DNA from 2 places in the Nonomuraea sp. NPDC052634 genome. Region 2 is predicted to be linked to the other one. Evidence: riboswitches for the same ligand, from Rfam matches in the RefSeq annotation. Region 2 holds a riboswitch; the other holds the start of a gene.
What was found. Region 2 has a riboswitch for S-adenosylmethionine ahead of AB0K67_RS23840 (aminotransferase class V-fold PLP-dependent enzyme). Riboswitches for the same ligand answer to the same signal wherever they lie in the genome.
Positions count from the first base shown of each region.

Region 1: another riboswitch for S-adenosylmethionine. It lies ahead of thrC (threonine synthase); the one in region 2 lies ahead of AB0K67_RS23840 (aminotransferase class V-fold PLP-dependent enzyme).

Region 1 covers NZ_JBFATY010000011.1:206,396-211,577, reverse strand. The annotation lists gene AB0K67_RS34035 (trehalose-6-phosphate synthase) at 1-603, opposite strand, end outside; gene AB0K67_RS34030 (RNA polymerase sigma factor) at 635-1,189, shown strand; SAM riboswitch class I at 1,269-1,412, shown strand; gene thrC (threonine synthase) at 1,426-2,658, shown strand; gene AB0K67_RS34020 (MoaD/ThiS family protein) at 2,684-2,959, shown strand; gene AB0K67_RS34015 (cold-shock protein) at 3,202-3,402, shown strand; gene groL (chaperonin GroEL) at 3,753-5,182, shown strand, end outside.
Region 2 covers NZ_JBFATY010000005.1:306,215-311,396, reverse strand. The annotation lists gene AB0K67_RS23855 (acyltransferase) at 1-25, opposite strand, end outside; gene AB0K67_RS23850 (NADH-quinone oxidoreductase subunit D) at 36-1,181, opposite strand; gene AB0K67_RS23845 (DoxX family protein) at 1,303-1,983, shown strand; gene AB0K67_RS23840 (aminotransferase class V-fold PLP-dependent enzyme) at 2,173-3,384, opposite strand; SAM riboswitch class IV at 3,514-3,629, opposite strand; gene AB0K67_RS23835 (TerC family protein) at 3,742-4,488, shown strand; gene AB0K67_RS23830 (cytochrome P450) at 4,488-5,182, shown strand, end outside.

The sequences.
Region 1 (5,182 bases), on a different contig from region 2:
GAGGATGCCTTCGAGCACCTCTCTGGCGACGTCGTCGGGCAGCAGGGAGAAGTACTCGGGCGGTGCCCAGGGGGTGTGGCTGAAATGGGCGATGCGCAGGTCCGGCCGTTCGGCCCTGAGCATGGCCGGCGTCAGCGTAAGGTGGTAGTCCTGCACCATCACGCGCGCGCCGTGCCCGGCCTCTTCGGCGAGCGCCAGCGCGAAGGCGCCGTTGTAGTCGCGGTAGGACTCCCACTCGCGCTCGAAACGGGTGCCGAAATTGGGCGAGTTGGGGATGTCGTAGAGCAGATGGTTGACGAACCACAGGGTCGAGTTGGCCACCGCGTTGTAGGCGCGGTGGAAGGTGGCGGGCGCGATGTCCAGCATGCGCATCGGGCCCGTGTCGTAGCCGGCGTGGTCGATGCGGCCGCCGCCGGCCAGGCGTACGGCGCTGCGGTCGCCGTCGGACAGCGCGGCGCAGACCCACAGCACGCCGTCGCCCTTGGCCACGCCCGACAGCCCGGAGACGAGACCGCCTCCGCCGCGCTTCATGGTGAGTTCGCCGTCGTCGGAGACGGTGAAGGAGACCGGCCCCCTGTTGGAGGCCAACAGCACGCTGTTCATCCAGGCTCCTTTCGATCATAGGATCCCAGCTATGGCGCTTGATGAGCTAACCGAGGAACTCGCTCGCTCAGCCGCCGCCGGAGACCATCGCGCACTCGGTGAGCTCCTGGCGCGGATAGAGCCCGATGTGATGCGGCATTGCGCCCGAATCCTGCCTTATCACCAGGACGCGGAGGAGGCCTCGCAAGATACGTTGCTGGCCGTCGCGCGCAATATCAGCCGTTTCGAGGGGCGGGCCAGGTTCAGTACGTGGCTGCACATCGTGACGGCCAACTGCGCCCGCACGACGTACCGGTCGCTCAAGCGTCGGGCGGCCGAGCAGAGCTCGGACGAGCTGCCCGTGCAGAAGCCCGACGTGCGGCGGGTCAGCGTGATCGCGGGCTCGCGGCTCGACCTGCTCGACGCCATGGAGGCGCTGGAGGCCGACAAGCCCGATCTCGCGCAGGCGCTGGTGCTGCGCGACATCGTCCAGCTCGATTACAACGAGGTGGCCGAGCAGCTCGGCATCCCGCTGGGCACCGCGAAGTCCCGCATCCACCAGGCCCGCAAATACGTGCAGAGCGTGCTGGGAGAGGACTACCGATGAGACCACCCGTCTCACATCTTGAGACGGGTGGTAATTTCGTCCACTTCAGCGGGTAGAGTCCAATTCAACAACTTCATACAGCTCATCCAGAGGGGTGGAGGGACCGGCCCTGTGAAGCCCCGGCAACCCTCCCGGCTTTCGAGACTCGCGACCTGGCGAGGCCGACCGGGACAAGGTGCCAATTCCGGTTCGCGGTCAAGGTGGCCGCGGGCGAAGATGAGGGAAGGCCTCGCTTCATGTCGCTTGACTTTGGTCCTGCCGTCGGTCTGTCCTGCCGCGAGTGCGGCGCTCGTTACCCGCTGGGTCCCAGCTTCGCCTGTCTGGAGTGTTTCGGGCCGCTTGAGGCGGCCTACGACTTCGGCGAAGTGACCCGCGAACAGATCGAATCGGGTCCCGCCAACATCTGGCGTTACCGGGCGCTGCTTCCGGTGCCGGCCGACGTGACCGAAAAGCCGAATATGAACCCCGGCTGGACGAAATTGGTCAAGGCCGGAAACCTCGGTCGAACGCTCGGAATCAAGTCCCTTTACGTGAAGGACGACTCGGGCAACCCCACCCACTCGTTCAAAGACCGGGTCGTCGCCATGGCCGTGGAAGCGGCCAGGAACTTCGGATTCCACACCCTTTCCTGCTCCTCCACCGGCAACCTCGCGGGCGCGGTCACCGCCGCCGCGGCGCGCGCCGGGCTGGAGGCGTGCGTGTTCATCCCGGCCAACCTGGAGCAGGCGAAAATCGCCATGGCGCGGGTCTTCGGCGGCAAGCTCATCGGCATCGAGGGCACGTACGACGACGTCAACCGGTTCTGCTCGGAGCTCATCGGCGACCCGCTCGGCGACAAGTGGGGCTTCGTCAACGTCAACCTGCGGCCCTACTACGCGGAGGGCTCCAAGACGCTCGCGTACGAGATCGCCGAGCAGCTCGGCTGGCGGCTGCCCGAGCAGATCATCATCCCCATCGCCTCCGGCTCCCAGCTCACGAAGATCGACAAGGGCTTCCAGGAGCTCATCAAGCTGGGGCTCGTCGAGGACACGCCGTACAAGATCTTCGGCGCGCAGGCGGCCGGGTGCTCGCCGGTGTCCACCGCGTTCAAGGCGGGCCACGACGTCGTGCGGCCGGTCAAGCCCGACACCATCGCCAAGTCGCTGGCCATCGGCAACCCGGCCGACGGGCCGTACGTGCTGGACATCGCCCGGCGCACCGGCGGGGCCGTCGAGGACGTCACCGACGAGGAGATCGTGGCCGCCATCAAGCTGCTGGCCTCGACGGAGGGCGTCTTCGCCGAGACCGCGGGCGGCGTCACGGTGGGCGTGCTGAAGAAGCTCACCGAGAACGGCGTGCTCGACCCCGAGGCCCTGACCGTGGTGCTCAACACCGGTGACGGGCTCAAGACGCTCGACGCGATCAGCGACGACGCCGTACCCACGGCCGTGATCCGGCCCTCCCTCGACGCGTTCCGCGCGACTGTCTGATCAATCAGGAAAGGCGACTATAACCATGAGCGTTTCTGTGCGGATTCCCACCATTCTGCGCACATACACCGGGGGCAACGCCGAGGTCAGTGGCGAGGGCGCGACTCTTCGTGACGTGCTCACCAAGCTCGACGCGGACTACCCGGGCATCGGCGCCAGAATTCTGGATGAATCGGGCAAGATTCGTCGTTTTGTCAACGTTTACGTGGGAGAAGAGGACGTCCGATTCGCCCAGGGGCTCGACACTCCGGCCCCCGACGGCGTTCAGATCTCCATCATCCCGGCCGTCGCCGGCGGCTGAGTGTCGAGGATCACATCCTGAAGGCGCCCCTAGTGGGCGCCTTCTCCTTTTCCAGGCCCAATTCAACGTTGAACGACCTTCGGATGGGTGAAATAGGCTGTTTGCAGATTGACTCTGTTGCCAAACCCCTTGCCACAGGTATGGTCGAGGCGATCGTCCGGCTGATTTTCCGTTAAGTCGGGCGATTACAGGTCTCGCGGAGGAATGGGCGAGATCTGGTAGACCAGTAAGAGGAGTCGGAAGTGGCGCAGGGCACCGTCAAGTGGTTCAACGCGGACAAGGGCTACGGCTTCATCGCGGTAGACGGTGGTAAGGATGTATTCGTCCATTACTCAGCGATCCTGATGGACGGGTACCGATCTCTCGAGCAGGGACAGCGCGTCGAGTTCGAGATCACGCAGGGCCAGAAGGGACCGCAGGCGGAGTCCGTCCGCACTGTCTGATCCACGACCTGGTACGCACCGGGTGGGTTCGCACGGCAGCGCAGTCCGTGCGAGCCCTCATCACTCTTTCGTCGACTCGCGTACGGTGGGCCGCCCGGCGGCTCGCCGTACCGGCGCATATGAGCGCAGACCAGCAAAAGGCCGTTGACCTGGGAGAAAGCAGGGAGAGCAGGGGCGTTCGCTTGCACTCGGCAGGGTAGAGTGCTAAACAGTTCGTTGGCACTCTGTGCAGTAGAGTGCCAACACCGGATCGGGACGATGGGGTCTGCCGAAGGAGATGCTGACCCATGCCGTCGCGGGCGTCGGCTCGGTCCACGACAAGCCACCCTGCAACTGGGAGGTCTAGCCTTATGGCAGCCAAGATGATCGCGTTTGACGAGGACGCCCGGCGCGGTCTCGAGCGCGGTATGAACCAGCTCGCCGACGCCGTGAAGGTGACCCTGGGCCCGAAGGGCCGCAACGTCGTGCTGGAGAAGAAGTGGGGCGCCCCCACGATCACCAACGACGGTGTGTCCATCGCCAAGGAGATCGAGCTCGAGGACCCCTGGGAGAAGATCGGCGCCGAGCTGGTCAAGGAGGTCGCCAAGAAGACCGACGACGTGGCCGGTGACGGCACCACCACGGCCACCGTGCTCGCCCAGGCGCTGGTGCGCGAGGGTCTGCGTAACGTCGCCGCCGGGGCCAACCCGATGGCCCTGAAGAAGGGCATCGAGGCCGCCGTCGAGCGCGTCAGCGAGGAGCTCTCCAAGCTGGCCAAGGACGTGGAGACCAAGGAGCAGATCGCTTCGACCGCCTCCATCTCCGCCGCCGACCCCGAGATCGGCTCGCTCATCGCCGAGGCGATGGACAAGGTCGGCAAGGAAGGCGTCATCACCGTCGAGGAGAGCAACACCTTCGGCCTGGAGCTCGAGCTCACCGAGGGTATGCGCTTCGACAAGGGCATGACCTCGATGTACTTCGTGACCGACTCCGACCGCATGGAGGCCGTTCTCGAAGACCCCTACATCCTGATCGTCAACAGCAAGGTCTCCGCCAACAAGGACCTGCTGCCGCTGCTCGACAAGGTCGTCCAGTCGGGCAAGCCGCTGCTGATCATCGCCGAGGACATCGAGGGCGAGGCCCTGGCCACCCTGGTCGTCAACAAGATCCGCGGCCTGTTCCGCTCCGTCGCCGTCAAGGCTCCGGGCTTCGGTGACCGCCGCAAGGCGATGCTCAACGACATCGCGATCCTGACCGGCGGCCAGGTCATCGCCGAGGAGGTCGGTCTCAAGCTCGAGAACGCCACCCTCGACCTGCTCGGCCGCGCCCGCAAGGTCGTCGTGACCAAGGACGAGACCACGATCGTCGACGGCGCCGGTGACGCCGAGCAGATCGCCGGCCGGGTCAACGAGATCCGCGCCGAGATCGAGCGCACCGACTCCGACTACGACCGCGAGAAGCTCCAGGAGCGTCTGGCCAAGCTGGCCGGCGGTGTCGCCGTCATCAAGGCCGGTGCCGCCACCGAGGTCGAGCTCAAGGAGCGCAAGCACCGCATCGAGGACGCCGTCCGCAACGCGAAGGCGGCCGTCGAGGAGGGCATCGTCCCCGGCGGTGGCGTGGCGCTGCTGCAGGCCGGCGCCAAGGCCTTCGACAAGCTGGAGCTCAACGGCGACGAGGCCACCGGTGCCGCCATCGTCAAGAAGGCGCTGGAGGAGCCGCTCAAGCAGATCGCGGTCAACGCCGGCCTCGAGGGCGGCGTCGTGGTCGAGCGCGTCCGCAACCTCACCCCGGGTGAGGGCCT
Region 2 (5,182 bases):
ACTTGTCGCGTTGCCGCCCTGTCACTGCCGCCCTGTCACTTGTCGATGTCACCCACGACGAAGAACATCGAGCCGAGGATGGCGACCATGTCGGCGACCACGTGTCCCGGCAGCATCTCCCTCAGCACCTGGATGTTGTTGTACGACGCCGAGCGCAGCTTGAGCCGCCACGGCGTCTTGTCGCCCCTCGAGACCAGGTAGTAGCCGTTGATGCCGAGCGGGTTCTCCGTCCACGCGTACGTGTGGCCCTCCGGCACCTTCAGCACCTTCGGCAGCCGCTGGTTGATCGGCCCCGGCGGCAGCTCGCGCAGCCGCTCGACGCACGCGTCCGCCAGGTCGAGCGAGACCTTGAGCTGGTCGAACAGCACCTCGAAGCGCGCGTGGCAGTCGCCCGCGCCGCGCGTGACGACCTTCACCGGCAGCTCGCCATAGGCCAGGTACGGATCGTCGCGCCGCAGGTCGAAGTCCACTCCGGAGGCGCGGGCGATGGGGCCGCTGACGCCGTACTGCATGATCTGCTCGCGCGTCAGCACCCCCACCCCCTTGGTACGGGCGATGAAGATCTCGTTGTGCAGGATGAGGTTCTCGATGTCCGGCACCCGGCGGCGGGTCTCGGCGACGGCCGCCGACACCCGATCCAGCCAGCCCAGCGGCAGGTCCTCCTTCAGGCCGCCGACCCGGTTGAACATGTAGTGCATGCGCCCGCCGGAGATCTCCTCCATGACCGCCTGGATGCGCTCACGCTCGTTGAACGCGTAGAACAGCGGCGTCATCGCGCCCAGCTCCAGCGGGTAGGAGCCGAGGAACATCAGGTGGTTGAGCACGCGGTTGAGCTCGGCCAGCAGCGTACGGGCCCAGACGGCGCGCACGGGCGGCTCCATGCCGAGCATGCGTTCGGCGGCGATGACCACGCCCAGCTCGTTCGCGAAGCCCGACAGCCAGTCGTGCCGGTTGGCGAGCATGATGATCTGACGGTAGTCGCGCACCTCGAACAGCTTCTCCGCGCCGCGGTGCATGTAGCCGACGATCGGCTCGGCGGCGGTGATGCGCTCGCCGTCGAGCGTCAGCCGCAGCCGCAGCACGCCGTGGGTGGACGGGTGCTGCGGACCGATGTTGAGGATCATGTCCTCGGTGGCCAGCTCTTTAGCTCCCGCGCCGATTCCGACCACACGTTCCGTCATACGGCCATGCTCCCACCGTCGTCACCGGTGATCCAGCAGGGGGGTTGGTCAAGAGATGGTATGCGATGGCATCCCGTAGGCGGACACGGGGAGGAATAGCTGGAACGGGGGGAGAAGGACCATGAAGAGAGTTCTCTTCGATATCGCGGCCCTGATCGCGCGCATCGTGACCGGCGTGATCTTCGTCGCGCACGGATGGCAGAAGTGGCAGGGCGGGCACGCCGCGATCGCGGCGGGATTCGGCGAGATGGGCATCCCGATGCCCGAGCTTGCCGCGGGCTACGCCATGGTCGTCGAGCTCATCGGTGGGGTGCTGCTCATCCTCGGGGCGTTGGTCCGGCCGGTGGCGCTGCTGCTGCTGATCAACATGATCGGCGCGGTCGTCTTCGCGCACTCGGGCAAGGGCCTCTTCGTGGACGAAGGCGGCTGGGAGCTCGCGGGGGCGCTCGCCGCGCTCTGCCTGCTGTTCGTCGCGCTGGGCGGCGGGCGCATCGGCATCGACGGCATCTTCGGCCGCATGTGGCGCAAGCGGCACGAACGCGCGGACGAGGACTTGGCGTCCCAGCAGACGGGCCGGAGCGGCGCCACCTCTGCGGGCTATGGCGCGGGCGGGCCGACCACGCCCGCCAGGTCCGCCACCACCGAGCAGCCGGAGGTGCCTCGGCAGCAGACGGCGCCCCACCACGAGCCTGGTGGGTCCCGGCAGGACCGGGCGAGCCGGCTCAGCGACGACGACATGCGGGAGATCGACTCCCTGGTCGCCGACGAGCCGCCCCAGCACCGCAAGCCGCCGAACCGCTGACTCGCCGAACCGCCGACCTGCCGACCTGCCGACCCGGCGACCCGGCGACCCGCTGACCTGCCGAACCGCCTGACCCGGCGAACTACCGACCCGGCGACCCGCTGACCCGGTGGCCGCCGAGCCGCGCTTCCGGTCTGCGCGTCTGCGGGCTCACGTCCGGAATGAGCGCCCGAGAACCCGGGCGCACGGTCAGCGGGAGACCAGGTCGCGCAGGGCCGACACGAGCCGGTCCACGTGCTCCTGCGTGGTGCCGATGCCGATCGAGGCCCGTACGGCGGAGGCGGTGCCGTCCTCGCAGCCCCCGTCGGAGGCGCCCAGCAGGTGGCGGACGAACGGGTGCGCGCAGAACTTCCCGTCGCGCACCCCGATGCCGTACTCGCCGGACAGCACCTCGGCCACCTCCCGCGCCGAGTAGCCGTCCACGGTGAACGACACGATGCCGACCCGGGGGTGGTCGGGGCCCCACAGCGACAGCTCGCGCACCCCGTCGATCGAGGCCAGCCCGGCGCGCAGCCGGGCGAGCAGCCGCTCCTCCTCGCCGACCAGCTCCGTCCAGCCGGTCGCGGTCAGCGCGTCGCAGGCCGCGGCCAGCGCGATGGCGCCCAGCACGTTGGGGGTGCCGGCCTCGTGGCGCGGCTCGGGGTCGTCGTGCCACTCGACGCTCTCGCCGACCGAGCGCACCGCGCCGCCGCCCTTCAGGTACGGCTCGCCAGCGGCCAGCCAGTCCCGCCGCCCGACCAGCGCGCCCGCGCCGAACGGCGCGTACAGCTTGTGGCCTGAGAAGGCGATGTAGTCGAGGTCGAGCGCGGTGAGGTTGAGCTTCCTGTGCGGTACGTACTGCGCCGCGTCCACGAAGATCCGCGCGCCGTGCCGGTGCGCGATGTGGGCCAGGGCCGCGATGGGCCACAGCTCGCCGGTGACGTTGGATGCGGCGGTGACGACGAGCAGCTTGGGCCCGTCGATGGCGGCCAGCGTCTCGTCGGCGGCGCGGACCGCCTCGCCGGGGAAGGCGGGCGGCGCCAGCCGGACGGCGTTCGGCCAGGGCAGGAGCGAGGCGTGGTGCTCGGTGTCGAAGACGACCGTGGTGCAGCCCTCGGGCAGGCAGCCGGCCAGCAGGTTCGTGGCGTCGGTGGTGTTGCGGGTGAAGATCACCGCGTCGTCGGGGCGGGCGCCGACGAAGGCGCGTACGGTGTGGCGGGCCTGCTCGTAGCGGGCGGTGGTGAGCTGCGATGCGTAGCCCGCGCCGCGGTGGACGCTGGAGTAAGCCGGAAGCGCGGCGGTGACGGCGGCGCTGACCGGCTCGAGACAGGGGGCGCTGGCGGCGTAGTCGAGGTTGGCGTATCCGACCAGGCGGCCGCCCTTGACCGGCACCTCGAGGTCGGCGCCCAGGACGGCGGGGATCGGCCGGCGCTGCTGCGTGGCGGTGGCGGAGCTCTCCTCAGCGGTGGCGGCGCGGCCGGAGTTGAAGATCGTCAGAGTGGACACGGCAAACCTCCTTCGGGACCATCGGGCCCCTGGAAGCAGCCACGGAGCCCGCGCTTGCCCGCCACACCTCGTGACGGACCAGGTCTTCACCCGGGGCACCCCGCCGCGGACGCGAGGGTTGCCGGCCAGCTAGCCGGGGCTTGACGCTGGCGCTCATGACCTACGGGCTGAACTATAACCGACGGCCCGGCAGAAATCGCAAGGGCGAACTTATGTGACCTCCGACTCGTTGCTACCGGATATCCGACAGCACCCGAGTCATGGAGGTACCCGATGCTCGACTGGGTGGCCGACCCGCAGATCTGGATCGGCTTCTTAACCCTGGTCGCCCTGGAGATCGTGCTGGGGATCGACAACATCATCTTCATCTCCATCCTCGCCGGGAAGCTGCCGCCCGAGCGGCGCGACCGCGCCCGGGTGCTCGGCCTCGGCGCGGCCCTGGTGAGCCGGTTGCTCCTGCTGCTCGGCCTGTCGTGGGTGGTGCGGCTCACCGATCCGCTGTTCGCCGTCTTCGGCCATGAGATCTCCGGACGCGACCTGATCCTGCTGCTCGGTGGCCTGTTCCTGCTCGGCAAGAGCGTCACCGAGATCCACCACAACATGGAGGCACCGCACGAGGAGGAGGGCGGCAAGAAGGTCGCGGCCACCTCGTTCGCCTCCGTGATCCTGCAGATCATGGTGCTGGACATCGTCTTCTCGCTCGACTCGGTGATCACTGCGGTCGGCATGGTCGACGAGCTGGGCGTGATGATCGCGGCCGTCATCGTGGCGGTGGCCGTGATGCTCTTCGCGTCCGGGCCGATCAGCCGGTTCGTCGACAGCCACCCCACGATCAAGATGCTGGCGCTGGCGTTCCTGGTGCTCATCGGCGTGATGCTCGTCGCCGAGGGTCTCGACCAGCACATCCCGAAGGGTTACATTTACTTCGCGATGGCGTTCTCTGTCGTGGTGGAGCTGCTCAACATCCGGGTACGGAGCAGGCACGCGAAGAAGGAGCAGGTCACTCCTAAGATGAAATAGTGGGCTTTGATCCTTGGAATCCGGATTTCGTAGCGCACCCCTACGGGGTCTACGACGAGTTGCGGCGCGAGTCGCCCGTGACGTACTTCGAGCCGACCAATCAGTGGCTCATCGCGCGGCACGCCGACGTGAACGCGCTGCTCAGAGACCGCCGGCTGGGCCGCTCGTACCTGCACGTGGCGACCCACGAGGAGTTCGGCAGGCCGCCGGAGCCGGAGTTCCAGGAGCCGTTCTGGCGCGTGATCAGGGCGGGCATGCTCGACGTGGAACCGCCGGTGCACACGAGGCTGCGCCGGTTGGTCTCCAAGGCGTTCACGCCGCGCATGGTCGAGTCGCTGCGGCCCCGCGTCAGATCCATCGCGCGTGAGCTGGTGGACGCGTACGTGGAGAAGGGCGGCGGCGACCTCATCGCCGAGGTCGCCGAGCCGCTGCCGGTCACCGTCATCGCGGAGATGCTCGGCATCCCCGAGAGCGACCGCCACCTGCTGCGCCCCTGGTCGGCCGACATCTGCGGCATGTACGAGCTCAACCCCACCCTGGAGGCCCAGCACACCGCCGTACGCGCGGCGTCGGAGTTCGCCGACTACCTCAAGGCCCTGGCCGCCGAGCGCCGCGCCGCTCCCGGCGACGACCTCATCAGCGCGCTCACCCAGATCGACGAGCTGACCGAGGACGAGCTGGTCGGCACCTGCGT